Regions from separate parts of the Paenibacillus sp. FSL L8-0436 genome, predicted to be linked through region 3. Evidence: riboswitches for the same ligand, from Rfam matches in the RefSeq annotation. Region 3 holds a riboswitch; each other region holds the start of a gene.
What was found. A riboswitch is a leader RNA that binds a small molecule or an ion and turns the genes downstream of it on or off. The one in region 3 is predicted to bind cyclic di-GMP.

Region 1 (4,502 bases), 3.6 Mb from region 3:
CCAGTCTCCGGCGACTACCTTTTCTGTTTCACTGTTTGAAGCCAGTTCATGAATATTGCCTTGAATAACTACGGTGCTTCCTGGGCCTTCATCAGGGAATACGTAAGTCAACAGCAGAGAGGCTTGACCAGAGTTTCCATAAATGTCACTGGCCAAGGGCATGATCTCTTTCAGTTCTCCGATGTTGTGTCCTTGTTCATCATGGATTTCCAATTGGCTGGTATTAAATTTGGACATTGCTTCGTTGGCAGCATGTCCGGTTTTATCCGTAATGCTAATGTTAAGCACCAAACGGGTAGGATCAGCCACTACGTCCTGCAGGACAAAGGTATAACCTTTATCGGTTTTCTCTATGCCAGGCTGCTGCACCACTCCGAGTATTCTGGCGTCCAGCAGACCAAGCTCTGCCCACTGGTTGGCAAGGAGGAACGGTTTCTGTGGAGGGTTGGACAGCGTCTCTGAGACCGTACCTGATCTGCCAATGAAAAACAGTAATGAAGCAATTCCTATCACTGCAGCAACAGTGCTGCCCCACTTTAAACCTCTTTTTAGGGTGCGGCCCTTTTGCATTCCGGATATCTCGGATAATTGTTGCCCGGAGGCGGGCAGTATCTCTGTATTGCGAACTTGTTCCATAACGCGCTCTGTGAAATCATCAGCTAGATTAGAGCTTGTATACAATTGTGAATCCGTCAATAGATCGTTATCAGTGCCGGACAAGTCATTGTGATTGGTGTAAGCCCATTTTTTCATTGGAACCCTCCCTGGATTTCGACCATTGTTTCTTCAGCTTTTGGCGGGCGCGGTGGAGACAATTTTTGACCTGGTGCATAGGCATTCCCGTTATCGCTGAGATTTCCTCATAGGATAATTCATTGGTATAGCGAAGCAGCAGTACAATCCGGTATCGTTCTGGAAGCTTGGACAATTTCCGGTGCATTTCAAGCTCGTCTTCCTTACGCATATACTGCTCTTCAGGGGTTGGCCCGCGATCCTTCTCCTCCAGTAAGTTACTGCTTGTTAGGCCTGGGGATTTCCGCCTTTTCAGTGACCTGAAGTGGTTGATCGCAATGGCGTACAGCCAAGCGGTAAAGCTTGATTGGCCATGATGCTCGCGGAGTTTCTGGTATGCTTTGATAAAAGTTTCCTGGGCCAAATCCTGTGCATCCTGGTGACTGGCGCCCATACCGAGCAGCAGACCATACAAGCTCGACTTGTATTTGTCTACGAGTACCGCAAAGGCCTCCTGGTTGCCCTGCAGCACTTCGGCAATGATTTGTTCGTCGTTTTCCTGTGCCTTCATCCAGTGCCTCCAATTGATTTATTTGTATATAAGACGCACCAGCGCCACAATATTTCTCACTTTTAATAAAAAAAGAAAGATTATGTTCAGATCATACTACACATTGCAGGGGGAAGAGAGAATGAAACAAGACGAAGCAATCCGTCTGATAGGCTTGGCCGTAAAGGGTGATCCGGCAGTCAGGGCAGTATTTCTGAAAGGCGCACATGCCAGAGGAGAGCAGGATGTTTACTCGGATGTTGATTTGTACTGTTTGGTCCACAGCGAGGGCTTGACGGATTTTTTAGCGCGCAGAATATCCCATATGGAGAGCTATAAACCGCTGATATTCTGGTCGGAAGCTAACTTTGTAGGGCCGCAAATTGTTGGCGTGTTTGAAGACGGTCTGCATTTCGATCTTTATACAGTGACTGAGGAGAGTCTGAAACAAATCGAGCAAATCCTTGTCCTGCATGATCCCGAGGGATGTCTTGCCAATTACAAGGCAGAGAGCTTCCCCATGTCGGATGCGGAGATTACGAGGCTCCTTTCCGGTTTCACTTTCAGCCTTCTGGAATTTGAGACCGCGTATCTTCGCGGCGATTTGCTCTGGGCACATCGGCTCGGCAGTCATCTGGCGGCAGATCTAATGACCGTTCTGCGGCATGTAATAGATCCTTTTACAGCGCAGCTCGGCATCAAGAGACTGCATCGCAAACTCAGTCCACAGCAACTGGATGAGTTAACAGGAGCGTTAAATGGTCTTGGACCGGATGCATTACCTTCAGTTGTCCAGAAGCTGGTGGACCTCGCTGCAGCGTTAATTGCAGAATTGACCGAAAGGCTGTCAGAGAACTGGAATCAGCGTTTTTTCGATTTTATGGTCAAACGGATCTACGCACTATCGTAACAAAACAGGTACAGCGAACAATATTTGAATGTGAGAAAAAAGGAGGATAATGACTACTCTTGTCGAATTATAAATTTAGATAGATAATAAATACCAAAATATGTTTGTGATTCGGAAGCGCCAGCTGATGAACAAAGGCAACTCCGCCGAAAGGCGGAAGACGCAAAGCCACCGGTCTAAACCGCTCACGAAAGCGGCATGACAGCGGGGACGCTCATGTAGTTTGGTTTTTTGTTGTCTAAATACAACAAAAGGAGAATAAAAAAACATGTTTTTGAAGATTCGCCACAAAATAAGGCCAGGCTTAGCGTTTATTCTGGCTGCGGTCTTGGCTGCAGGACCCCTGATTGCCAGTCCGGTCCACGCAGCTGCGAAGTACACTTTTACAGATGTCAAAACTGCATATAACATGCCGCTTGACTACAACTACAAGTTCACGGGTGACACGATCGCTTCACTGGAGAAGGATAGCAAAGGGGCTTATCAGCTGTACCTACATAACTGGAAGAAGAAGACGACGGAGAAAGTTACTTCTACTAACACGTTCAAAACGAACTTGCAGCTCCTGGGAGACAGTGTTTATTATTATGAGTCCACAATTGAAGTGACTAAACAAATTAATATCTATCCGAAGAAGCTGGTACAGTACAATTTGAAAACCAAAAAAACAAGCGAGCTTCCGCTGGAAGTGAAAACTCCGGAATTACTGGGTGTGGGTGACAAATATTATGTACACAGCAGTGGCTCAGATTTTTACTTCACTAACAAAACGACACTGGAAACTCAGACCATCAATGATCTCGGTTTTGATCAGGTCCACCAGTTTGTAGATGACAAGTTCATCTATAGCAAATGGGACACCGGCACGTTGTATCTGTATGATCTGCCAAGTTCAAAAACAACTGAGCTTTACAAGCTGAAAGAAAATGAATCCTTCAACCTCGTAGCTTCGAATGGTAAAGATATTGTCTGGATGATTGACTCCAAAGAAGTGGATGCTGCCGGGAAGACCAAAAATTACTTCATTTATATGACGATGGACCGCAGTAAAGCCGGAGCCCCGGTTAAAGTATTGCTCAAACGTGAATGGGTAATTGGCGACCGGAATGATCTATTACTTGTAGGTGACAATTATGCGGTGTTCTCGGAAATGATGAACAATAAACTGGTAGCCCGCGGAGTGAACCTCCGAAACGGGGAACTCTTTTTGCTTGGGGAACGAAACCGCAGTGCGGACAATTTTGTGTATTTTAATAAAGACACACTGATCTCACGCGACGCAAATGACTATATTGTGCTTCGTACAATAGTCAGAACGCCATAAATGAATTCTCAGAAACTATCAAAAAAACAGTGCAATTTGACGATAGTAGTAAAGCGGTAAATCTTGGGTATGAACCTATTTCCAATGAATCCCGCAACCGCAAATTGAAAAAAACAACTAAGAGGAGTGTCATTAAAAAATGATCGCAGAAACTAAAATGTACCCGGAATTCAACACCATCTTCATCAGCTTGCATGGATTTGCCGAATTGGCTGAAACGGTAAAAGAAGTGGAAATATTCGAGGTGTCCATGCCGACTTTGCCGATCCACGAGATGTCTCTGATTATTGACTGCAACGATATGGCGCCCTTCAAGCCGGAGATATTGCCGGTTCTGGAACGCTGCTATGTGCTGTATAACAGTTTTAAACATGCGGTTCTGGTGAATCCGAAGAAAGTAGTAGCCAAATCTCAATTACAGAGAGTAGCTCCAAGCGCCGGATTTAAAGGACATTTTGTGGATACGGTGGAAGAGGCTTGGGCAATCGTTAAATCCTAAATCGTATATCCTAAATCTAAAGCAGAGGGTGGTCAACCATGGCTAATGTCAAAATAGTAAGCACCGAAGTGTACCATCCTGCCTATAAGATCAGCAATGAGGAATTGGCTCTGCAGGCCGGAGCTTCAGCGGACAAGCTTATCGGCATTTGGGAGTTCTTTGGCCGTAAGGATCGTTATTACGCGGCGGACTATGAAGAGAGCACGCTTTATATGGCTATTGAAGCATCCAAAAAGTTATTGAAGAGCTGTGGGCTCAGCGGAAGCGATTTGGATATGATCGTATTCTCCTCAGGAACACATGATTTCAGCGCTCCGACAGATGCTGCATTTGTGCATCAGGCGCTGGAGGGTAAAGATTCCTGCATTATCTATGACAGCAATGCCAACTGTGTAGGTATGGTTGTCGCTGCTGACCAAGCAGCCCGATCCATGATATCCACGCCCAGAGTGAGATACGCACTCATTGTAGGGTCGGAGCAGATTGC
Region 2 (4,502 bases), 2.9 Mb from region 3:
ACTGCTAACGCTGCCGTTGTCCTTATATCCGCCCAATTCAGCTTCAAGCTTGGCAGATTCTGCAGCAGAAGCCCGGCTGCCGATAGTGCTGTCTATTGCCCGCATCAGCATCACCATCATCTGTTCACGGGTCAGCGGATCATTACCGTGAAAAAGTCCACTTTCTCCCGTTACGATTCCTGCCGCTGCAGCTGCTTCCACATAAGGGTAGGACCAGTTCGCAGCTGAAACATCACGGAAAGCCGGTGTCTCCGGCCGCTGCGGCTGCAATCCAAGAGTTGCTGCCAGCAGCTTGGTGAATTCAGCCCGGGTCAGGATCCCTTTTGGCGCATAAGCGGTTCCGTTCATCCCGTTCACAATCCCCCTAGCCCCTAGCACCTCTACAGCTTGCTGCGCCCAGTGGCCTGACATATCTGTGAATTCAGCTCCGCGCAGCATTACCGCATATAGTCCGGAAGCTGTAATTCCGGTTTGAACAACGGCGTCTTCCGCCGCAGTCACTCCGCCAATATAGTTCCATATGCCTTTTGCCGGATCGTTGCTATAGATTCCAAGCTTCTCACGGCCTGTCGTCCAAGGCGCTTCCTTCGGGTACCCTACCGTCAGCTTGGCCGGCATCAGGAACGGAGCACTCGCTTGCACCTGCCACGCTGAACCTGCCTTCAGCAGTTTTTTGCCGGTTGCGTCGAGCAGTACTTCTTTCTCCAGCTCAGCTTGGGCCAAGCTTACAGTGGTATTGTCAGGGAAGGTTCCTGCTGAAATCTCCAGCCGTGCCCAGCCATTCAGTACAGACAAAGTACCTCCAGCACTTCCGATAACCTGACTGTCCTTGGCTCCGGTTACTACAGGGGTCTTCACTTCCGGGGCTGAACCCGGGTTCGGATCTGCGCCTGGATTTGGAACTGCACCTGGATTTGAGGTTGTCCCTGGAGCTGGAGTCGTTCCTGGGGTTGGGGTTACCCCTGGACTTGGAGTGGCTCCCGGACTCGGAGGGGTTGATCCTTCTTTCAGGTCAATCGACTCTATGTAATCATCCTTCTTGCTGTAAAGCAGTTTATCCCCGGTAATGCCGATCAGCTTCGTTCCGGGCTCTATTGCTGGCAGTGATTTCACTGCATATGTAGAAAGGTTCACTTGCTGCAATGTGGCAGCACCGTCCCTCTCCTCTTGAAAAACTGCCTGCCCTTCACCTATCGACATGAAGGCATACTGGGTTCCTCCAGGCTTCATCTCGGTGAGATCCACAGGCAGAGCAGTCAGATCCTTGATATTCAGAATCACATATTTGCTCTCGGAAGCCCCATTTTTTTGCTTAAACAGTACATCGCTGCCGTTAAAAACAAACCAGTCCACATAGCTTGCTCCGCCCAGACTAACCAGTGCACGCGTAGCCCCGCTTTTCAAATGGAGCAGACTGAGCCCCCCGTCACGGGCATTCTTATACACTACATTGCCGCCGGCCAGCACCGGGAAACGTCCTTCGCCGAGGTCGGCTTCAACGCCCGTAGCCAGATCATGATAGATCATGCTGCCGTAATTTTTGCGCTCGTACCAAACCACACCGACTCCATCCGTAGTCGGATTGCCATATGTGCCAGACTGTTTGTTAAGCTTTCTTCGTGTACCCGTCTCAAGATCGGCAGTGTAAATATCCCAGTTCAGTGAAGACTCCTGCTCTGTTCCTTTGTCGGCCCACACTGCAACGTTGCCGCTCACATAAGGCGCATCCTTGGCAGATGAACCCGATGTAAGAACAGTGCTGGCACCACTGGCCTGATTCATCGCGTGAACCTGCTTCACCCCGTCAGCCTCTGCTTCCAGCCATACGATCCGGTTGCCGGATACGTTATAGTCCGTTCTACCCGGATCGGTCCCGGCAGCCAAAACCTGCTTCATGCTAAGGCCTCCGCTAAACAGGCCCACAAGCATACTCACCGCCACTGCGGACACAACCGTCCGCGAAAACTTCCCTTTCCTTCTAAACCTCATTTACTTCTCTCCCCCAGCGCTATTTGTAGGCACGCCAAAAAACCAAGTGCCTTGAGCGGCCCGGCTGTCTTAACATCCTCCTTTGGATGAAGTAGACCCGTGGCTTTGCGTCTCCGACTTTCGTACGGATTTGCCTTTGTTTCAAACTCGGTTTTTTCTGTCCCGTTATGGGTATGCAGGTGTGACTTTAGTTGTACAGGACTCTTTCTTTATCGGAATTTATCCCTATAAAATTAATAAGTTCTAGTTCTCCCTTACTTATATACCTTTTCCTTTTTTTCGGAAATAGGCTTCGTTCTTCGGCATTTGTAAAGATTTATAACAAATTTAGAAACAAAAAAACGGCATCTCTGCCGTTTAATTGTGTTATAGACTCTCAGGATTCGAACCCAGGCCTTATATAAAGGATTTCACTAACTACTCCTGCTTTAAATGCTTGGCTGCGGCTGCAGGTGCAAACAGTGAGCTTGCAAGCAGAGCTACCGTTCCTTTATACACTGCGTGCGACGCTGCGACACTTCCCAAATGTCCTCCTATGTGCAGGTGAATCACTCCGTGAAGAGAGGACCAAATCGTACCTACAATAAATTCCGCATTTGAATCACCAGTAATTAGGCCTTGCTCTTGAGCGCTGACAATCACGGATAACAAGCGCCGCATAGCAGTAACAGTGCCTTTCATGCTCTGCTCATCCGGTTTGAAATCTGCAAATGCTCCCCCAAACATCAATTTATAGTAGCTGGTATAGCGCTGGCCAAATTCCCAATACACTTCTGCCAGATTAATTAAATACTGCTGCAGATCCTCTGACTGTGAAGCACTCTCAAATTCGCTCGAGAGTATTTTGCAGCCCTCCAGATATAATTGCTGGGCTAAACCTTCTTTATTAGCAAACAGACTGTAGATGATCTTGGTCGAGCAACCCATCTTCTGAGCTACTTTTCGCACGGTGACAGCTTCCGGCCCTTCTTCCTGAAGAATAAAGGCTGCTGCATCAACTACGAGTTGACGAAGACTAGCTGTGTTCTGTAAGCGGGCTTCCTGGTAGGTTGTCAGCTTTCTATTGCTTGCGTCAGCAAAATTGTTAGGTTCATTCAACTTAATCGCCTTCTTTAGTTATGTTGTTATTCTCGGGAAACGCAGTTTCCAATCATATACCACGCATTCTATACAGTCGATTCCACAAAGTCAATCCTACATACACATATCTTCTTGCAAATTTTTAAAAAAAGAAGGTTTGACTTTCTCCAGCCAGCAGGTTACTATGATTTCAATAGGAAACACTGTTTCTTAACGAATACATCGTTTTAATAGGAGGAGTTATTTTATGAATATTCAAGGAAAATGGTCGCTAGTCACGGGTGCCTCTTCCGGCATTGGCGAACAATTCGCAATACAGCTGGCTAAACAAGGAAGCCATCTGGTTCTCGTAGCCAGATCTAAGAACAAACTCGATGACTTGGCAGCGGAACTCGAAAGAAGCTATAACATCAAAGTCAAAGTCATAGCTATGGATCTTACGGAAGCAAGTGCACCAAGCGAATTGTTCCAGCAATGCCAGCTGTTGAAGCTTGAGATTGAGCTGCTGGTCAATAATGCCGGATTTGCCACTCATGGGAGGTTCGAGCAAATCTCAGGTCAGCGGCAGCATGAGGAGATTATGTTGAATGTTGCTGCCGTCGTAAATATGACTCATTTATTCTTGCCGGATATGCTGCGCAGAAGCTCTGGTACTGTGATCAATGTATCGTCCACCGCAGGATTTCAGCCGCTCCCCTATATGGCTGTGTATGGGGCAACCAAAGCTTTTGTCTTGTCCTTTACAGACGCATTATGGTGGGAGAATCGTGACCGTGGAGTCCAGTTCTTTGCACTTTGCCCCGGTTCTACCGATACAGCTTTCTTCACCGTCGTGGGGACTGAGGATGCTTCAGTCGGGAAGAAAGCAACTCCACAGCAGGTAGTTGAGACTGCGCTGCGCTCACTCGCGAAAAAGAAGATATACACTGTTCCAGGCTCGCAAAATTACCTCGGAGCACAGTTGTCCAGATTCGTTACCCGAAAGCAGAGTCTGCGGATTGTTGGAAACATGCTTGCCCCAAAATAGCGTATAATGAACAAAATAGAAAATCCACAAAAAGGGGATAGGATACATGATATTGAGCATGAATTGGATTACGCTCAGGGTGCGGGATCTGGAGGCATCCCTTAATTTTTATCACAGCATTCTGGGACTTCCGATTGACCGCAGATTTGAGAGCAGAGGAAGACAGATTGTTATGTTAGGCACGGAGGGGCAGCCCAAGATCGAGCTTATTCAGGGAAGCGACCCGGCTCTGAAGCCGGAATGCGGTGTGTCCATTGGGTTCGAGGTGGCGTCACTGGATGAGGCAATAGAGAGTTTCAAAAGCCAGGGTATCCCGGTAGCGCGTGGTCCGATCACGCCGAATCCACGCATATCGTTCTTTTATGTACTGGATCCGGACGGTTTCGAGGTACAGATTGCAGTGCAC
Region 3 (17,564 bases):
TCTGAAATTTTGGGGATGCTCTTCATATAATCGACTCCTCGCAGTTTCATGAACATTCAATCTACAAGTGTAGTTTTAATCTCTTGGTTGATATTACACTTGTAGATCTAAATTGTCAAACGCAGAAAACCCCCGTTCTGCTTGCTTACAGCAGAGCGGGGGTTAGCGTTTGGCAGGTGCAGTAAATGACATTGCATCCTGATCGGGGAAGATTTTCCTCGGGGTAGTTGCAATTTGTACAACTAAAAATTCATGCTTTGGATTTTACGCATACTCAAGTTGTAGCGCCTTCCTCCAGCTCAACCGGCAATATGTATTCTGCGTGGACGGCACCGCCGTGGACCTGCTGAATGATCAAATCAACAGCAAGTTTGCCCATATCTTCAATGGGCTGGCGGATGGTGCTGAGCGGCAGAGCCAGCAGGCTGCGCAGGGCAATGCCGTCATATCCTACAATCCGCACATCCTCAGGCACCTGCAATCCCCGCTCCCGGCAAGCCTTAAGCGCATAAGCTGCAATCAAATCGCTGCCTGCAAAGATGCCGTCCACATCGGGCTGTTCGTTGAACAGCTGCGCAAGCAGCCGCTCATAAGCTCCGACATCAAAGCTGTTATTATCCGTATGCAGCAAGGTATGCGGGAGGTTATGCTGCCGGGCGGTATCCGCAAAGGCTTCGGATCTTAGCACAGACAGGATGTTCAGCTCGGGATGCCCACCGATATGGGCGAGCCTGCGGCAGCCTTTATTAATCAATAAGGTAGTAGCCAGCACCCCGCCCCGATAGTTATCGGAGCAGACATAAGGAATTTCCGGCGATATTCTGCGGTCAAAGGTGACGAGCGGCAGATTCATTTGCCGGTAGGCCTCAACTTCCAGGGTGTGACTGCCCATAATAATGCCGTCGACCCGGCTTGCGCGAAGCATATCGATATATTCGAGTTCTTTATGTTTGTCCTGTTGCGAGTTGCAGAGCAGCAGCTTATAGCCGTTCCGGTAGGCATGCTCCTCGATATGGCTGGTCAATTCCCCGAAGAACGGATGAGAGACATGGGGGATAATCAGCCCGATAATATTTGATTTGGAGCGGCTGAGCGAGCGGGCGAGTTCGTTTGGCCGGTAATTGAGGTCATCCATCGCGCTGTAGACCTTTTTCTTCAGATCCTCGCTTAAGTACCCCCTGTTGTTCAGCACCCGGGAGACGGTTGTCACCGAAACGCCTGCCTTCAGCGCAACGTCTTTAATTGTAGGCATGTGGAACCTCCTGTCTTGGCGGGTCTTTGCACACTCATTCTAACTTGGATGCAAGGGACTGTCCATGAAGGGATGAACCTTCTATTTATGTTTCAAAAATTAGACTTTCCCCATATAATAAGAAGAAAAACGTCATAAATTGTAATTAATTTTATTTACTATATGAGTTGAACTTTAGACTTACCGATCCGGCATAGAACGCAACTGCGGTGAATGTTTGGACTTCCGGCCGCTGTTGTCTACAGATTTCTTGATTTATACCGCTATTTGCGGTTGAAATCCGTAGACAAAGGCGGTCGCTATCGCTCCTACAGTTCCAAACTTCCCCTCCGCTGCTTTTGCCTCTGGGTAGTTCTTTAGTTCAACTGATATTACTCTATTAGTCTTATAGATAAATAGCAAAGCCCAATCATAATGGATCCATACGCTTTTAATAGAAATTGTCGAATTTCCCCGTTTCTGATTTTGGGATGTTTGGGATAGATGAATGGGAGTGTGCTAATGGGCAAGGGGAAAATTCAGCGCAGGTTACGGTATGGCTTGTTTTTGCTTTTATTTATTATGCTCAGCACGGCACTGTATCAGCCGGTGTCCGCCAGTAGCGAAGAACGGCGCCCTCAGAAGGTGCTTGTCCTGCATTCCTATCAGAAGGGCTTTGCCTGGACAGATGAACAGGGTGCAGGCATTGAAGAGCAGCTTAAAGGAGCAGCCGATCCGCCGGTTATCTACACGGAGTATATGGACTGGAAACGATTCCCCAGCAATGACAACCTCGAGCACTTCTACCAGATGATCAAGTTCAAATATCAAGCTCTTCATATCGATGCGATTATCGTTACGGATGATGCTGCCTTGAACTTCGCTATTCAGTACCGCAAGGAAATCCTGAACGATGCACCCATCGTATTCAGCGGCATTAATCAGCTGGGTGTAGACAGTATAGCGGACAAGCGCAACATCACCGGAGTCATCGAAGAGATCGATTCTACAGAAACGATACGAATGGCGCTGAAGATCAATCCATCGATCCGTAAGGTGTACATCGTATTCGACAATTCCGAAAGCGGGCTCTCCACGGGTAAAATGGTCAGTGACCAGATTCTGTCTCTGGAGCGGGGACTCCAGGTCATCCCGATGAACAGCCTCTCCAATGAACAAATCATCAATCAAGTATCCACCCTTTCTTCATCAGACAGCATGGTTCTTATGACTACATACTATAGTGATACAACGGGAAGAATTACTGAATTTGACCGGTTCTCAAGCGAGCTTAGCGAGAGCAGCAGTGTGCCGATATATCATATTTATGATTTTAGCCTGAATCACGGGGCTTTCGGCGGAAATCTGATTAGCGGCAAAATTCAGGGGCAAACTGCAGCCAGCCTGGCTCTGCGGATTCTGGAAGGAGAAAATGCGGGAGAAATCCCTATTGTCTCGGACAGCGCCGTGCGAAAGGTTTTTGACTATAAGGAATTGCAGCGTTTCAACGTTTCCCTGAAGCAGCTGCCGGAAGGCAGCGAGGTCATCAACAAGCCCTTCTCCTTCTATCAATCCTATAAAAAGCTTGTACTGAGCATTGTCGCGGCATTCGCCGTTCTGCTGGCCTTTATTCTCATCCTCCTATTCTACGTGCAATTGGTCAAGCGAATCCGAAGCAACCTGGAAAAAAGCAATGAACGCTTCAGTTTGGCTGCCTATGGTGCGGATGCGGTAATCTGGGATGTGGACATGACCACGATGATCTACTACTTCTCGGACAGCTGGTATGAGCTGCTCGGCTATGAGCGGGATGAAGTGGACGAGAGCCATGGAGGTTGGAGAACTCTTATCCATCCAGAGGACGCAGAACATGAGAACCGCCTGCGCACTGAGCACCTGCAAGGCAAAAGTTCCTACTATTACTGCGAATACCGGATGCGGAGCAAATCAGGTGAATATAAATGGTTTCAGGCCCGGGGCAAGGTGCTGCGCAATGCGGACGGCGGTTTTGTCCGTTTTTCCGGCTCTATGGTTGATGTTACAGACCGCAAAGACTATGAGAGCAAGCTCCAAATGAGCTATCAGGAACTGGAGTCGACCTACGAAGAGCTTACGGCACTGCAGGATGAGCTGCTGGAGCAATATAACAAATTGGTCGATAATCAGGCACTGCTGCAGACCAGCGAAGAGAAATACCGGCTGCTGGCCTATAACGATGTCTTAAGCGGTCTGCCGAACCGGCTGTCCCTTTCCGAGGAGCTGCAGAAGTTTATCAAGGAACACGCTGGAGGGCATGCAGCCTTGTTCTTTTTGGATATTGATAATTTCAAATATATTAATGATACAATGGGCCACACCTTTGGCGACGAGCTGCTGGTCAAGGTCGGTGAACGGCTGCTGGGCTTGTCGGACGACGGACGCAGCAAGCATTTCCGTTTCGGGGGCGACGAGTTTGTGATTCTGTTCGAGAATATCAAGGGATCGGATGAGGTCATCTCCTATGCGGAAGCGCTTGTGCAGGGTTTCAAGGAGCCCTTCCAGCTGAATGCCAGCGTTGTTCACATCTCGACCAGTATTGGTATTGCCCAGTATCCGGAGAATGGGATCAATGCTGAAGAGCTTTTGAAAAATGCCGATATTGCCATGTATAAAGCGAAGGAAGCCGGCAAAGGGACGTATGTATTATACGGACAGGCGATGCAGCAGCATTTTGACGAACGGATGATCATTGAGAAGCATTTAAGAAATGCCATTTCCAATAATGAGCTTTCGCTTCATTATCAGCCGCTGGTGGACACCGCCTCAGGCGGAATCTGGGGCTTCGAGGCTCTGATCCGCTGGAACAGTCCGGTGCTTGGTTTTGTATCACCGCTTTCGTTTATCAAAATCGCTGAAGACTGCCGGTTGATTGTCCCGATCGGTGAATGGGTGCTGCGGGCGGCCTGCCGGTTCATTAAAGAGCTGCATACAGAAGGTTATGAGGGTTACCATATCTCGGTGAATATTTCGGTGATCCAGCTGATGCTGGATGATTTCACCGATATGGTGCTGGGCATTCTGAAGGAGACCGGATTGCCGCCGGAATATTTGGAGCTGGAGATTACCGAGTCGATCTTCATGGAATCCTTCGAGTCGATCAGTTCCAAGCTGGAATCACTGAAAGAACGGGGAATCGGCATTGCCCTGGATGACTTCGGAACAGGATATTCCTCGCTTAGCTATTTGAAGCAGCTGCCGATCACTACGCTGAAGATTGATAAGTCGTTTATTGACAGTATTGATACACCGAACAATATGTCACTGGCCCGATCCATCGTAACCATCGGTCATGATATGGGGCTGAAGGTGACCGCAGAAGGGGTGGAAACCCGGGAGCAGCTGGCTTTTCTGGAGCGTACAAGCTGTGACAAGATCCAGGGCTACTTCATCAGCAGACCCATACCGGAAAAAGAGGTAGCGAGTTGGGTGGAGGGCAGAAGAGCGGGGTAATGGAGCGAAGGATACCGGTCCCCGAACAGGGCGGTATCCTTTTATGCTGTCTTTTGCTAATCGCTGCACTCTATTTCAGCAATCTCCGCGCCAGCTTGACCTTATTGCCGTATGGCGGATAGACAACGCCGAGGTCAAGCTTTGTCCCTCTTTTTACAATGCTCTTGCTGTGGGAAAAGAGATCAAAGCTATGCTTGCCGTGATATCCGCCGATGCCGGAGCCTCCCACTCCTCCAAATGGCAGATGTGTGCTGGCTACATGGGTAATCGTATCATTGATGCAGCCTCCGCCGAATGAAACTCTGGCCAGCACCTCCTGTTCAGCCTGTTTGTCTTCGGTGAACAGATAGAGCGCGAGCGGCTTAGGACGCTCATTAATGCTGCGGATGGCTTCGTCCAGCCGGGTATATTCCATAATGGGAAGTACAGGCCCAAAAATCTCGTCCTCCATAGCCGCATCCTTCCAATCCGCAGGATAGAGCAGTGTAGGTTCTATGTACAGATCCTCCGGCACAACGGTGCCGCCCATAATGACCTTTGATTGGTCCCGCTGAATCATTCCGGAAATTCTGCGCAGCTGGCGGTCATTCACAATCCGCCCGTAATCCGGGTTCTGCTGCGCATCCTGGCCGTAGAACTCCTGAATATAACGTTTCATTAAGGAGATCAGCTGGGATGCCACATCGCTGTGGACGAGCAGATAATCCGGGGCAATACAGGTCTGGCCCACATTGATGAGCTTACCCCAGACAATCCGTTTGGCTGCTATCTCCAGATTGGCGCTCTTATCGACAATGACCGGACTTTTACCGCCCAGTTCCAGTGTTACCGGCACCAGATTTTTGGCCGCGGCTTCCATGACTATTTTGCCGACAGGGACACTTCCGGTGAAGAAAATATAATCAAATTTGGCATGGATCAGCAGATTGGTGGCTTCTTTCTCGCCTTGAATTACTCGGATATAGGACGGTTCGAAGGTTTCCCTGATCATATCCTCTATCACGGCGGTAATGGCCGGGGTGCTCTCCGAGGGCTTCAGTACAGCACAGTTACCGGCGGCAATGGCCCCGATGAGCGGCTCGATCAGCAGCTGAAACGGATAATTGAAGGGGCCGATAATGAGCACGGTTCCGTAGGGCTCGCTGAGGATCCGGCTTTTGGCCGGAAATATATGCAGCGGGGATTTGACCTTGACCGGCTTCATCCAACGCTTCAGATGCTTCATCATATATCCAATGCTGTCCAGCGTGAAGCCGATTTCCGTCGCATAGGCTTCAAATTCGCTCTTGCGCAGATCCTGATGCAGGGCCGCGATAATTTTCGCCTCATTGCGGCGGATGGCATCTTTCAGCTTCTGCAGCTGGCGAAGCCGGAAGGCGTGCTCCTTCGTAGCCCCGCTGTGAAACCACTCACTGTGCCCGGCCAGCATCTGTTCAACGCTTTGGGCTGTTAACTCTGACATAAGTAAAGCCTCCAATATATGATGTGTAGATATAGATGTGTTCGTGTATCCCCGAGAATAGCTTCCGGCAGGAATTACTTATCCTGGCCGGGAGCCGAAGGGACGGTGCGGATGTAGTCGTTCATAGCCATCATATTCAGCAGCGTAATGCTGCTGCCTTTGAAATGAATCCAGCCGATATCGCGCAGATAGCCCATTTCACGGGATAGTGACGGGCGGGCCGTGTTCAAATGCTCCGCCCATTCTTTTCTGCTGAAGGGCAGCCGGATGACCTCGGAGGTTTGCTGAGCGGCTTGCTCCAGCAAAAAGCTGATCACCCGCCGCCGCAGAGGGCCGGCTGATAATATTTCGATCTTCCGGTTGACCAGCACCAGGCGCTCCGACAGATTCTCAATGAAACGTGTGAGCATGTCCGTGTCTGTGGTGAACAACCGGAGCAGCTCCTGCTTGCCGATAAACATGACGGAGCAGGGGCCTGTGGCTGTAACAGTAGCCGGAACTATATTTTCTCTGCGGAACAACACCGCTTCGCCAATGGTCTGTCCCTGATTTAGATGGGCAATGGTTACACTGCTGCCGGTAGGATGGGTTTTCTGAACCTCAATCCGTCCTTCCAGCACAATGCCGAGTTTGTCCGCAGTATCGCCTTCCGCCAAGATCAGTGAATTCTTATGAAAGCTGTTTACGGTATATGTTATTTTTTGCAGCACCGCTTCGATTTCCTTCACGGATTTCCCGCGGAACAGCAGGCAGGATTGCAGTACAGCGGGCTCCGGTTTCATAGCATTTCCTCCAAATTTATAGCATCTGGTAACATCCGTTACCGATTGTATGGCGAAAGTCTACTACAATTAGCCTTAACTGTAAAGGCGGGGCGAACGGAGTCCTGTATTGGTAGCCTATACCTATTAAAGGAGTGAACGTGCAATGAGCAATATGTTTTGTTTTCAATGTCAGGAAGCGGCTAAGGGATCGGGCTGTACGATTCAGGGAGTCTGCGGGAAAACTAGCGATGTGGCAAATCTTCAGGATCTGCTGATCTACACGCTAAAGGGTATTTCCATCTTTGCACGCCGGGGCCGGGAGCTTGGAATGACCGACTCTACCACGGAGAAATTTATTATAGAGGGTATGTTCGCTACAATTACCAATGCTAATTTCATGCCTGAAGCTTTCATTGCCAGAATCAAAGAAGGGTTGATCCTTCGCTCCCAGTGGAGCAGTAAATTGCAGGCAGCCGGAGTAGAGGTTCCTTATGCCGGGCATGACGCGGCTCTTTGGACGGCAGACACCGATGAGGCCCTGCAGGCGAAGGCGGAGACGGTAGGAGTTCTGTCCACAGAGAATGAGGATATCCGTTCCCTGCGTGAACTGCTGACCTACGGGCTGAAGGGAATGGCGGCGTATATGGAGCATGCCGCAGTGCTGGGCTATTACGAAGAAGGCGCACATGCTTTTATGGAAAAAGGTCTGGTGGCGACTCTGGATGATACACTCACGGCGGATGAACTGACTGGACTTGTGATGGAGTGCGGCAAGCTGGGTGTCGATGTGATGGCATTGCTTGACCGGGCCAATACCACGACTTATGGCAACCCGGAAATCACCAAGGTGAATATCGGTGTAGGCCGGAATCCGGGGATTCTGATCAGCGGGCATGACTTGAAGGATATGGAAGCGCTGCTGAAGCAGACCGATGGTACCGGAGTGGATGTGTATACACACAGCGAGATGCTGCCGGCACATTATTATCCTGCTTTTAAGAAATACAGCCATTTCGTGGGCAACTACGGCAATGCCTGGTGGAAACAGGCGGAGGAGTTTGAAAGCTTCAACGGACCGATTCTCATGACGACGAACTGCATTGTGCCGCCGAAGGAGAGTTATATCGGCCGTTTGTATACTACGGGTAATACCGGTTTCCCGGGAGTGCAGCATATTTCGGCGGATGCCAATGGAGCGAAGGACTTCTCCGCTATCATTGAACAGGCCAAAGGCTGTGCGGTTCCGGAAGAGATCGAAACCGGCGAGATTGTCGGCGGATTTGCCCACGCGGCTGTAATGAACGTAGCCGATCAGGTGGTTGAGGCTGTTCAGACCGGCGCCATCAAGCAGTTCTTCGTAATGGCCGGCTGTGACGGCCGGATGAAGAGCCGCAATTATTATACCGATTTCGCTGCCGAACTGCCGGGAGATACCGTGATTCTTACGGCAGGCTGTGCGAAGTACAAATATAATAAGCTTGCGCTTGGCGACATCGGCGGGATTCCGCGTGTACTGGATGCCGGCCAATGCAATGATTCCTACTCGCTTGTCGTGATTGCCCTGAAGCTCAAGGAAGTATTCGGACTTGAGGATATTAACGATCTGCCTATCTCCTACAATATTGCCTGGTATGAGCAGAAGGCAGTAATTGTACTCTTGGCACTGCTGTATCTGGGTGTGAAGGATATTCACCTCGGACCTACACTTCCGGCCTTCCTGTCGCCGAATGTAGCCAAGGTGCTGGTCGATACCTTCGGTATCAGCGGCATTACAACCGTACAAGAAGATATGGAGAAATTTATTGCAGCTGTGTAACTGAATGGCCATTTGTGCCATATGAAAATAGGGGTACTTCTCATTGCTATGAGAAGTACCCCTATTCTGTTTATTTACGGATAACTGCTATGGCAGCCGGTACACCGCGAACGGCTCGCCGCTGCGGAAGGTGCCGCTGGCCTGATCCAGCTTGTCCATGAGCTCAGCATCCGGCTGGAGGGCAACGCTTTGCAGATTCTGCTGCACCTGCTCCACGCGGGTGGCTCCGACAATCACCGTGGATACAGCCGGTTTGTTCATCAGCCAGGCCAGGGACAGCGCAGCCATAGAGGCGCCGGTTTCTTCGGCAATCCGGCCGACCCGGTTCCCCAGCTCAATCCGGCCGGGGGTAAGGAAGCGGCCGAAGTTCGGATCGGTTTCGGCTCTGGAGCCTTCCGGCGGTGCGCCTTCACTAGCATATTTGCCGGTAAGAATACCTCCGGCAAGCGGGAAGTAGGGGATAATCCCAAGTCCTTGATCCAGGCAGAGCGGAACCAGCTCGGCCTCCGGTGTCCGGTCAGCCAGGGAGTAGCTGCACTGAATCGAGCTATACTTGACCAGCTTCCGCGCTTCGCTGATGCCCAGCGCCTTCATTAACTCCCAGGCCGCATAATTGGAAGCCCCGATATAGCGGACTTTGCCCGTGGATACCATATCATCAAGGGTCCGCAGCGTTTCCTCCAGCGGTGTATAGGGATCAAAGGTATGGATCTGATATAAGTCTACATAATCGGTCTTCAGGCGGCGCAGGCTGCCTTCCAGCTCCAGCATCAGGTGATGGCGGGAAGAGCCGCTGCCGTTAGGACCTTCGTGTTTCGGAAGACCTGCTTTCGTAGCGAGAACTGCACTTTGACGTCTGCCCTCCAGCGCCAGTCCGATGATCCGCTCCGATTCGGTGCCGGCATAAATATTGGCGGTATCGATAAAGTTAATGCCTTGATCGAGCGCGGCATGGACGATATCTATGGAGGTCTCCTGATCGGCTCTTTTGCCAAAGGAATTGGTCCCCAGACCCAGTGCGGAGACCTGCAGCCCGCTGTTACCCAAACGGTGAGATTTCAAGTGGTTCACTCCTTTTGTTCAGCATAGTGGTGTATTTCGTCAAAGCACAGACAGTTCTGCCCCGGAGAACAGCTGCAGTGCAGTGTCCATAAATAAGCGGACGGCAATCGAGGTCTCCTCCAGTGTATGGACGGCGAGATGGATATCCCGGTAAGCATCGGGGGCCAGCTCCTTTATGATCACATTCGGCGGCGGAGACAGCAGGGACAGCTGGGACATGACACCAACAGCCAGCCCCTCCTTAACCATATTGAGTGCGGTCATGTAGCTGTTCACTTCGTATTTCACATTCAGCTTGCTGCCTCCCCGAAGGAACAAATCAACGACAGGAGGCTCATAACCTGCCCGGCAGATCAGCATCGGCTCGTCTTCCAGATCCTTGACACAGATGACATGCTTCTCACGGAGCGGATGGCCGCCAGGAAGCACTGCGTACAGTTTCTCCCGGTAGAGCGGAATTGTGGCAAACTCTTCTTGCGGCGGAATAATGAAGCCGACATCAATAAACCTGGTCTCCAGCCATTCCTTAACCTCGGCAACCGAACCTTCATAGAGAACAATCTCGATGTCGGGATATTTCTCGGTAATGGAACGGATGATTTTGGGGACAAAATAAGCAGACGCCACCGGAAAGGCCCCAATGCGGATGAGCCCCTTCTCCAGACCCTTTTCAGCGGAGATTTCCTGCTCAACCTTGTCAAACCCATTTAGAATTTCCCGAAAAATAATCAGAACACGCTTACCGATATCAGTGAGCATCAGCCCGCTGCGCCGGTCGCGCAGCAGCAGCTTCACTGCAAGCTCAGACTCTAGCGCGGAGATGGCCCGGCTGACTGCAGGCTGGGTCATGTTCAGTGCCAGCCCGGCTTTGGTGAAGCTGCCGCTCTCAGCAATTTTGACGAATAGGCGAATTTGATTGTTGTTCATATCGGATTTGGTATGCCCCTCATGAATATAATTCATTTCAATTATGACTGTGCTTATTGTATCATTTGGAATGAAAATAGAACAAGGGGTGATGAGATGCAGCAGCGGAAGAAAAACATTGCTTTGCTTATATTTCTGGTTATTGTCTGGGGAATCAATTGGCCGCTGTCCAAGATTGCTCTAGCCTACGCTCCGCCCTTGTTGTTTGCCGGAATCCGTACGGTTATTGCCGGGGTGATCCTCATTGTTGCTGCGCTTCCTAAAAGGAAGGCCCTTCATTTCAGCAAGCTATGGCCGGTCTATCTGACTTCGGCCTTTCTCAGCATCGTTTTCTATTACGGGTTCCAGACGATCGGCCTGCAGTATATGCCCTCAGGGCTATTCTCGGCCATCGTCTTTCTACAGCCTGTGCTGCTCGGTATCTTTGCCTGGATCTGGCTGGGTGAGCGTATGTACGGAATGAAGATGTTCGGCTTGCTGCTTGGTTTTCTCGGGGTAGCTGCGCTCAGCATTGGCGGATTTACCGGAAGTATCTCCGCCCTGGGTGTAGGGCTTGCCTTGGCCAGCGCGCTAAGCTGGGCCTTGGCGACGGTGTATACGAAACGAAATGCGGTACGGGTAGATATGCTGTGGATGACAGCAATGCAGATCATGATCGGGGGCGTCATTTTGCTGGCTGCCGGTTCGGCTGTGGAGAACTGGTCCGATATTACATGGAACAGCGCCTTTATCGTGAACACATTGTTCATTTCGGTGTTCGTCATTGCGCTGGGGTGGATGGTTTATTTCAAGCTGATCAATGAAGGAGAGGCCAGCAAGGTCGGTTCATTCACCTTCCTGATTCCGCTGATCTCGATCGGGTCAAGTGTAGTATTATTAAATGAGCAGATTACGCTGAATCTGGTAGTGGGTATGCTGCTGATCGTATGCAGTATTATTCTGGTGAATGTTAAGATAGGCCGGGCCGCACGGCGGCTGACAAGTTAAGACAGGGGGATAATCATGTATATTCAGACGGATAGACAAACAGCGCATGATAATTATAAGCTGCTGATCGGCAGCATTGTGCCCAGACCGATTGCCTTTGTAACCTCGGTGGATGAGGCGGGGATCGTGAATGCCGCCCCGTTCAGCTTTTTCAATATTGTAAATGATGATCCGCCTATGGTCATGTTCTCCTGTGTCCGCAAAGCAGGCGGAGAAATGAAGCATACGCCGCGCAATATAGCCGCGAATAAGGAATTTGTGGTCCATATCGTCGATGAGGATAATATTGCTGCAGTCAACCATACCTCAATCAATGCACCCGGCGGAATCAGCGAACTTGAGCTGGCCGGGCTGACGGCGGTACCCGGACAAGCCGTCAAGGTCCCGCGCGTACAGGAATGCAAAATTGCGATGGAATGCCGGCTGGTGCAGCTTGTGGAGCTCGGGCATTGCGATATGGTTATCGGCGAAGTGCTAGGTTTTCATGTAGAGGATGAGCTGATTCATAACGGCCGAATTGATATCGGCAAGCTGAAGCCGGTCAGCCGTCTGGCCGGCGCGTCTTATGCAGCAATTGGCCGGACGTTCGAGCTGGACAGACCTCAGTATGAATCTTGACGGCCAATCCCAAAATAGAAGAATTATAAGTTCAATCTATATAGATCAGATATTTTGGGGCAGAGGAAGGCTAATGCGCCTGATTTCTTAACCGCAGGCTTTGGGCAGTGAAGACAAGATCTTCATCTGTCCCGTCAATCTTGGCGGTATATTCTCCAATCGTCACTTCGCTGTTGCAGATTTTGCGGACTGTAATATTATTGCCGGCGGTAAGCACCGATTTCTCGGAGGACTGCTTCCCTACAGTCTGTGCGCTGATGGAGCCTGCCGCCTCGACTGTGGAGTCCGTGCACTCCGCTTCGTTCATTACGAAACGGACATTGCCGGAAGAGAACAGCTGGCTGTGCAGAATCCCCTCCTTATGAACATGGAGATCTCCGCCGGATTTAATAATGCTATGCTGTGACGAGGCAATGTCGATCCGTGTATTCTCCTCCTGCATCCCGGATATGGCGTCATGCAAATCCTGCAACAGCCTCAGAAAGGTGCTAAGAACAGCATCCGTGAAGAAATCGGTGAACTGCCCCGGGTGCAGGAATACCTCCAGCATATGTCTTAATTGCCCGGTGTCGATAGGATAATCGGGATTCATCCCGGCAATAACATCCTGAAGATCACTGATCAGGCCGGGGAGATGGTCAAATTTGCTTTCCAGCAGCAGCATAACCACCAGACCGTATTTTACGGTTTGCTGGCGTGATTGGACGTTATTCGCCAACTGCTGTGACGCTTTTCTCAGACTGGTCATTTCCTCCATCAAGAGAGCGGAGTACATGCAGAGGCGGTTATGTCTCGCTCCATAATGACCGGAGTACAATTGGCTGCCGACAACCTTGCCCTGGACAAAAATGCTGCCTGTAGCAGTGATTGTCGCATGTGTAACGTCGCCGTATATGTATACATTTCCCAACGCCTCAAGGATGGTCTGGTTTCCGATATCATTGGTGGCGACCACATCACCCGGGAACATCATTTTGGCGGCTTCGGGGTCCGTGTCCCCGGGAACAAGATATGTCTGGGGAAAATCAAAAACCTTGCGGTTCAGACCGCATCCCGTTAAGCGGGGCCTTCCCTGGCATAGGGAGGCGATTCCGCCGTCCGCCAGCAGGGTTATACATTCTTTAGTGACCAGCTGAATGTCTTGCGGCGGCGGGGAGGGAATAATTCCGCCATACACGTCGATGCCGGGCACTCCCTCTTCCGCAGGCAGCTTACGGGCAATGACCTCTCCCTCCTGGACAAAAGGAACCCTTGGATGGTTCAGGAAATCTGCAGGATCGGCAGTCCGAATGAATTCATATTCCCTGTCCTCAGCAAATAACAGCTCCAGCCGGGCATTCTTGCCGGAAATAGGGGCCTTACCCTCTGCGATGCAGACCGGGAGATAGGTAGGGTTGTTCAGCTCTGCATAAAGAGCCGGGATATTGAGATCGCGCATAATGGAGCTTTTCTTGAAGCCGGCGATAATCTGGTCCACCGTAAGGGTGGACAGCAGCAGGCCGCAATTTGGTTCCGCCCGGACCGTGACATCTGCTGCAGCCGGGGAGCTGGCGAGCTTCCAGGCGTACTTTTCTGCACGGTAGAGCGTGAAGTAAACCTTCAGTTTATCTTCGGATACGGTAATCTGATACTGAGGCTTCTCGCAAATCTCCCAGGTGATACGGTCTGTGGGAGTTACTTCCGTAGGATCTGTCACCGTCTTCCGGTTAATATTCAACACCACAGGGTGAACGGAGGAAATGACAGCGGGTTTGCCGCCGGGCAGAGGAGGAGTGATGAATATTTGGTTGTTCTGTACGATAATACGTCCGTTCTTATCCTCATCTCCCCCACGGAGCGGCTTAGCCTGCACAGAGGGCAGAGCCGGAAGATCGGGGTTCCCGATTGGCGTTGTGGTATGAAATACATGCCTGAATTTCTCGATGATATGCTGTGGCATTACTCTAACCTCGCTTCTTCGTATAATCAATGGCATCTGTACAGAAAAGAGCATCATGGACTATGATAGATTGTCTTCACCTACCGGTACCCAAGTCACATCTCAATTGGCAGCCTGGCGACCATGAATGGATAGTCTCACATTCTTAGGCCCATCGCTTTGCGTCCTGCCCTTTCGGGAAGTTTGCCTTTAAAAAATAGATCAATGATATACATTCAGCATGAGGTCATTTAATCGACTCAAATCGACAGGGAATGTTCAATACTGGATTGGTTGCCAAAATAAATCTACAAACAAGCTTAATTCTAGTACTTTAGTATTAATTTTTCAACTTATTAATAATAAATCTCTCTGGTATCCCTTTAAAAGGGACAGCTTTGAGTCCAAGCGATATTACAAGCAAAAACGACCCCGCCTTTTTCTCAAAGGACAGGGTCGTTTCTGCAAAAAAAAGGACGCTCCCAAGCTTATAGCTTGTGGGAGAGCCCTCTTTTAACAAGATGTACGGCGCGCGCGCTTCCGGACCGGACGGAGGCTGGTGCCGGTATAACTGTGGCTGCATAATCGGCCCGTTCAATTTCCTCCAGCACCCGGTTAAGGTGGGAGAAGACGGCTCCGAGATCGCGGACTGCTGTCAGCGAGCATTGACCCTGCAGCTCGGAGAACCAGGCGAACTGCAGATCCCGGGCACGGCGCAGCGCTTCGGGGAGCGAACGGGTGCATTCGGCATCGGACAAAGTCTTGGTTCCATACAAGGCGATGCAGTCTGCGGTTGCCGTTACGACCTCTGTCATCCAGTCAGCTGCGGCATAATGTGCAGGAAGGAAGGAAATCTCCTCGGCGATCTCCTTGACGTAGCGGTGAACCTTTTGCAGATGCGAGGTTGCCTGTGTCAATGACCGCAATCCGCTGCGGCATTGATAATGGGATAACGTATAGTGCAGCTCTTTCTGCTGCTTGTCGCTCTTCGCCAGCAGTTGTCCGGAACGCACCAGCCTCTCCGGAGCCTGCTTGGAGCTGCTGCTCTCTGCGGCGAGTCCGGTCAAGGCATCGGCCAGCAGCAGGGTCCCTTCCAGTGCCAAGCGTTTAACCTTGACGAATCCCCCGGGGGGGACGATAATCATATTTATTATTAAGGCAATCAGCACGCCGATTAAGGTCTCCGCGACTCTCCACACGATATAAGGGTCCTGATAAAAGGTCAATGCCAGTACAGAGGTCACACCAACCTGGGAAACGGCTTGAATGTTAATCCGGCAGGCGGTGGCCACACCAATGCCGATCAGCAGCATCAGCAGAATAGACAGTGCCCCCACGTCGAAGAAATGGCCCACGAGCAGGCTGACAATTCCACCGAGCACAACACCCATCAGACGGTAAATCCCTTTTTCCAGTGAAGCCTTGACGCTTCCTTGGGTGATAAGAATTGCGGCAAGCGGTGCAAAGTATAAATAACTGTCGCCGTGCAGGCTGTGAACCGCAAGCCAGGAGAGTGAAGCAGCAATCGTAACGCGTATCATATATAGAGATAATCCGAATTTTTCAAGGCGGTCCTGTAACCCCTCGTTCATGTTAGTCATCTTCTTTCACATCAATAAGAGAACATTTTTAGGTTTTCAGCAATTTTCATTATAGCACTCAAAAACAACAATAACGGGTACAGTTTTTACGAACTTGTTAAGTTTCTGCGCTGCATTTTAACATTGTAAGCTATCGCATATATTGCATTAATCCTATATGCTATATATATTGAAGTGTGTCGAAGGAAGGGGGGAATTGTCGCTTATCAGCGCTGAGCATGCCACTTTAGATTGTTCCCTGCGAGAAGCGGGTAAAATAGGTTGTACTACATAAGGTAAGGGAGGTCGTTAGCCATAACTACCCTGGAAGGCACTATTATTTCTTTTGACCAGGTTACCAAACAATACGACGATGAAGAAGCCGTGTTAAAAGGAGTCAGCTTCGAGATCGAACGCGGCAAATTCTATACACTGCTGGGACCCTCGGGCTGCGGAAAGACGACAATCCTGCGTCTGATCGCCGGGTTCGCTGAACCAACGGAAGGTTCCATTTATTTGAACGGCAAAATCATCAACCACATTCCCGCCAACGAACGGCAGGTCAATACGGTATTTCAGGACTATGCCTTGTTTCCGCACCTGAACGTATTTGAGAATGTGGCCTTTGGACTGCGGATCAAGAAGCTTAAGAAAGAGGTCATCACGCAAAAAGTGCAGGAAGCGCTGCGTTTCGTCAACCTTGTAGGCTACGATCAGCGGGCCATTAATGAAATGTCCGGCGGACAGAGGCAGCGTGTAGCGATTGCCCGGGCCATCGTCAATGAACCGCAGGTGCTGCTGCTCGATGAGCCTCTTTCGGCACTTGATCTGAAGCTGCGCACGGAAATGCAGTACATTCTGCGGGAAATGCAGCAGCGGCTGGGCATCACCTTTATCTTCGTTACCCATGACCAGGAGGAAGCGCTGGCTATGTCCGACTGGATTTTTGTCATGAACGGCGGACGCATTGAGCAGAGCGGAACGCCTAACGATATTTATGATGAGCCGATCAACCGCTTCGTGGCTGATTTCATCGGCGAGTCGAACATTGTGCCCGGTGTGATGATTGAGGATTATATCGTTGAATTTAACGGCCACCGCTTTGAATGTGTGGATGCGGGGCTGAAGCCGAATGAAGCGGTGGAGATCGTGATCCGTCCGGAGGACCTGGAGATTGCTGCCGTTGAACAAGGCAAACTGCGCGTCCGCGTGGATTCCCAGCTGTTCCGCGGCGTGCATTACGAGATCAGCTGCTACGACGGGTCCGGCCACGAATGGCTGGTCCATTCCACGCGCAAGGCGGAGGTCGGCAGCGAGATCGGGCTGTATTTCGATCCGGAAGCGATTCATGTTATGCGTTTCGGGGAAACGGAGGAAGAATTCGACAGACGTCTGGAAGCTTACGGCGAGGTGGAGAGCCATGAAGAGTAAGGGCCGGTCGTATTTCCTCATCCCTTATTACTTATGGATCGCCCTGTTCGTCATAGCGCCGGTGCTGCTGATTGTCTACTACTCCCTGTTTGATCTGGACGGGCATCTTACACTGGACAACTACGTGAACTTCTTTACACCGGTATATATGAAAATGATGCTCAACTCCTTCTGGTACGCGATCCTGATTACGCTGTTCTCGCTGCTGGTGGCTTATCCGGCGGCGTATCTGCTGACCCGGACGAAGCATAAGCAGCTGTGGCTGCTGCTGATCATCCT

Region 1: it holds a riboswitch for cyclic di-GMP, as region 3 does, so the genes downstream of both, NSS79_RS14665 (hypothetical protein) here and NSS79_RS32295 (flagellar assembly protein A) in region 3, are expected to answer to the same signal.
Region 2: it holds a riboswitch for cyclic di-GMP, as region 3 does, so the genes downstream of both, NSS79_RS11140 (S-layer homology domain-containing protein) here and NSS79_RS32295 (flagellar assembly protein A) in region 3, are expected to answer to the same signal.

What each region holds. Positions count from the first base shown of each region.
Region 1 covers NZ_CP151955.1:3,202,566-3,207,067, forward strand. The annotation lists gene NSS79_RS14650 (DUF4179 domain-containing protein) at 1-753, opposite strand, end outside; gene NSS79_RS14655 (sigma-70 family RNA polymerase sigma factor) at 722-1,303, opposite strand; gene NSS79_RS14660 (nucleotidyltransferase domain-containing protein) at 1,425-2,192, shown strand; cyclic di-GMP riboswitch class I at 2,319-2,410, shown strand; gene NSS79_RS14665 (hypothetical protein) at 2,461-3,516, shown strand; gene NSS79_RS14670 (hypothetical protein) at 3,656-4,015, shown strand; gene NSS79_RS14675 (ketoacyl-ACP synthase III) at 4,054-4,502, shown strand, end outside.
Region 2 covers NZ_CP151955.1:2,456,961-2,461,462, reverse strand. The annotation lists gene NSS79_RS11140 (S-layer homology domain-containing protein) at 1-1,989, opposite strand, end outside; cyclic di-GMP riboswitch class I at 2,041-2,134, opposite strand; gene NSS79_RS11135 (TetR/AcrR family transcriptional regulator) at 2,407-3,087, opposite strand; gene NSS79_RS11130 (SDR family oxidoreductase) at 3,317-4,096, shown strand; gene NSS79_RS11125 (VOC family protein) at 4,143-4,502, shown strand, end outside.
Region 3 covers NZ_CP151955.1:7,000,264-7,017,827, reverse strand. The annotation lists gene NSS79_RS32345 (BlaI/MecI/CopY family transcriptional regulator) at 1-26, opposite strand, end outside; gene NSS79_RS32340 (LacI family DNA-binding transcriptional regulator) at 275-1,252, opposite strand; gene NSS79_RS32335 (ABC transporter substrate binding protein) at 1,754-4,720, shown strand; gene NSS79_RS32330 (aldehyde dehydrogenase) at 4,791-6,182, opposite strand; gene NSS79_RS32325 (Crp/Fnr family transcriptional regulator) at 6,257-6,964, opposite strand; gene hcp (hydroxylamine reductase) at 7,110-8,762, shown strand; gene NSS79_RS32315 (aldo/keto reductase) at 8,850-9,824, opposite strand; gene NSS79_RS32310 (LysR family transcriptional regulator) at 9,864-10,751, opposite strand; gene NSS79_RS32305 (DMT family transporter) at 10,848-11,738, shown strand; gene NSS79_RS32300 (flavin reductase family protein) at 11,754-12,356, shown strand; gene NSS79_RS32295 (flagellar assembly protein A) at 12,427-14,295, opposite strand; cyclic di-GMP riboswitch class I at 14,401-14,493, opposite strand; gene NSS79_RS32290 (FUSC family protein) at 14,763-15,866, opposite strand; gene NSS79_RS32285 (ABC transporter ATP-binding protein) at 16,179-17,285, shown strand; gene NSS79_RS32280 (ABC transporter permease) at 17,275-17,564, shown strand, end outside.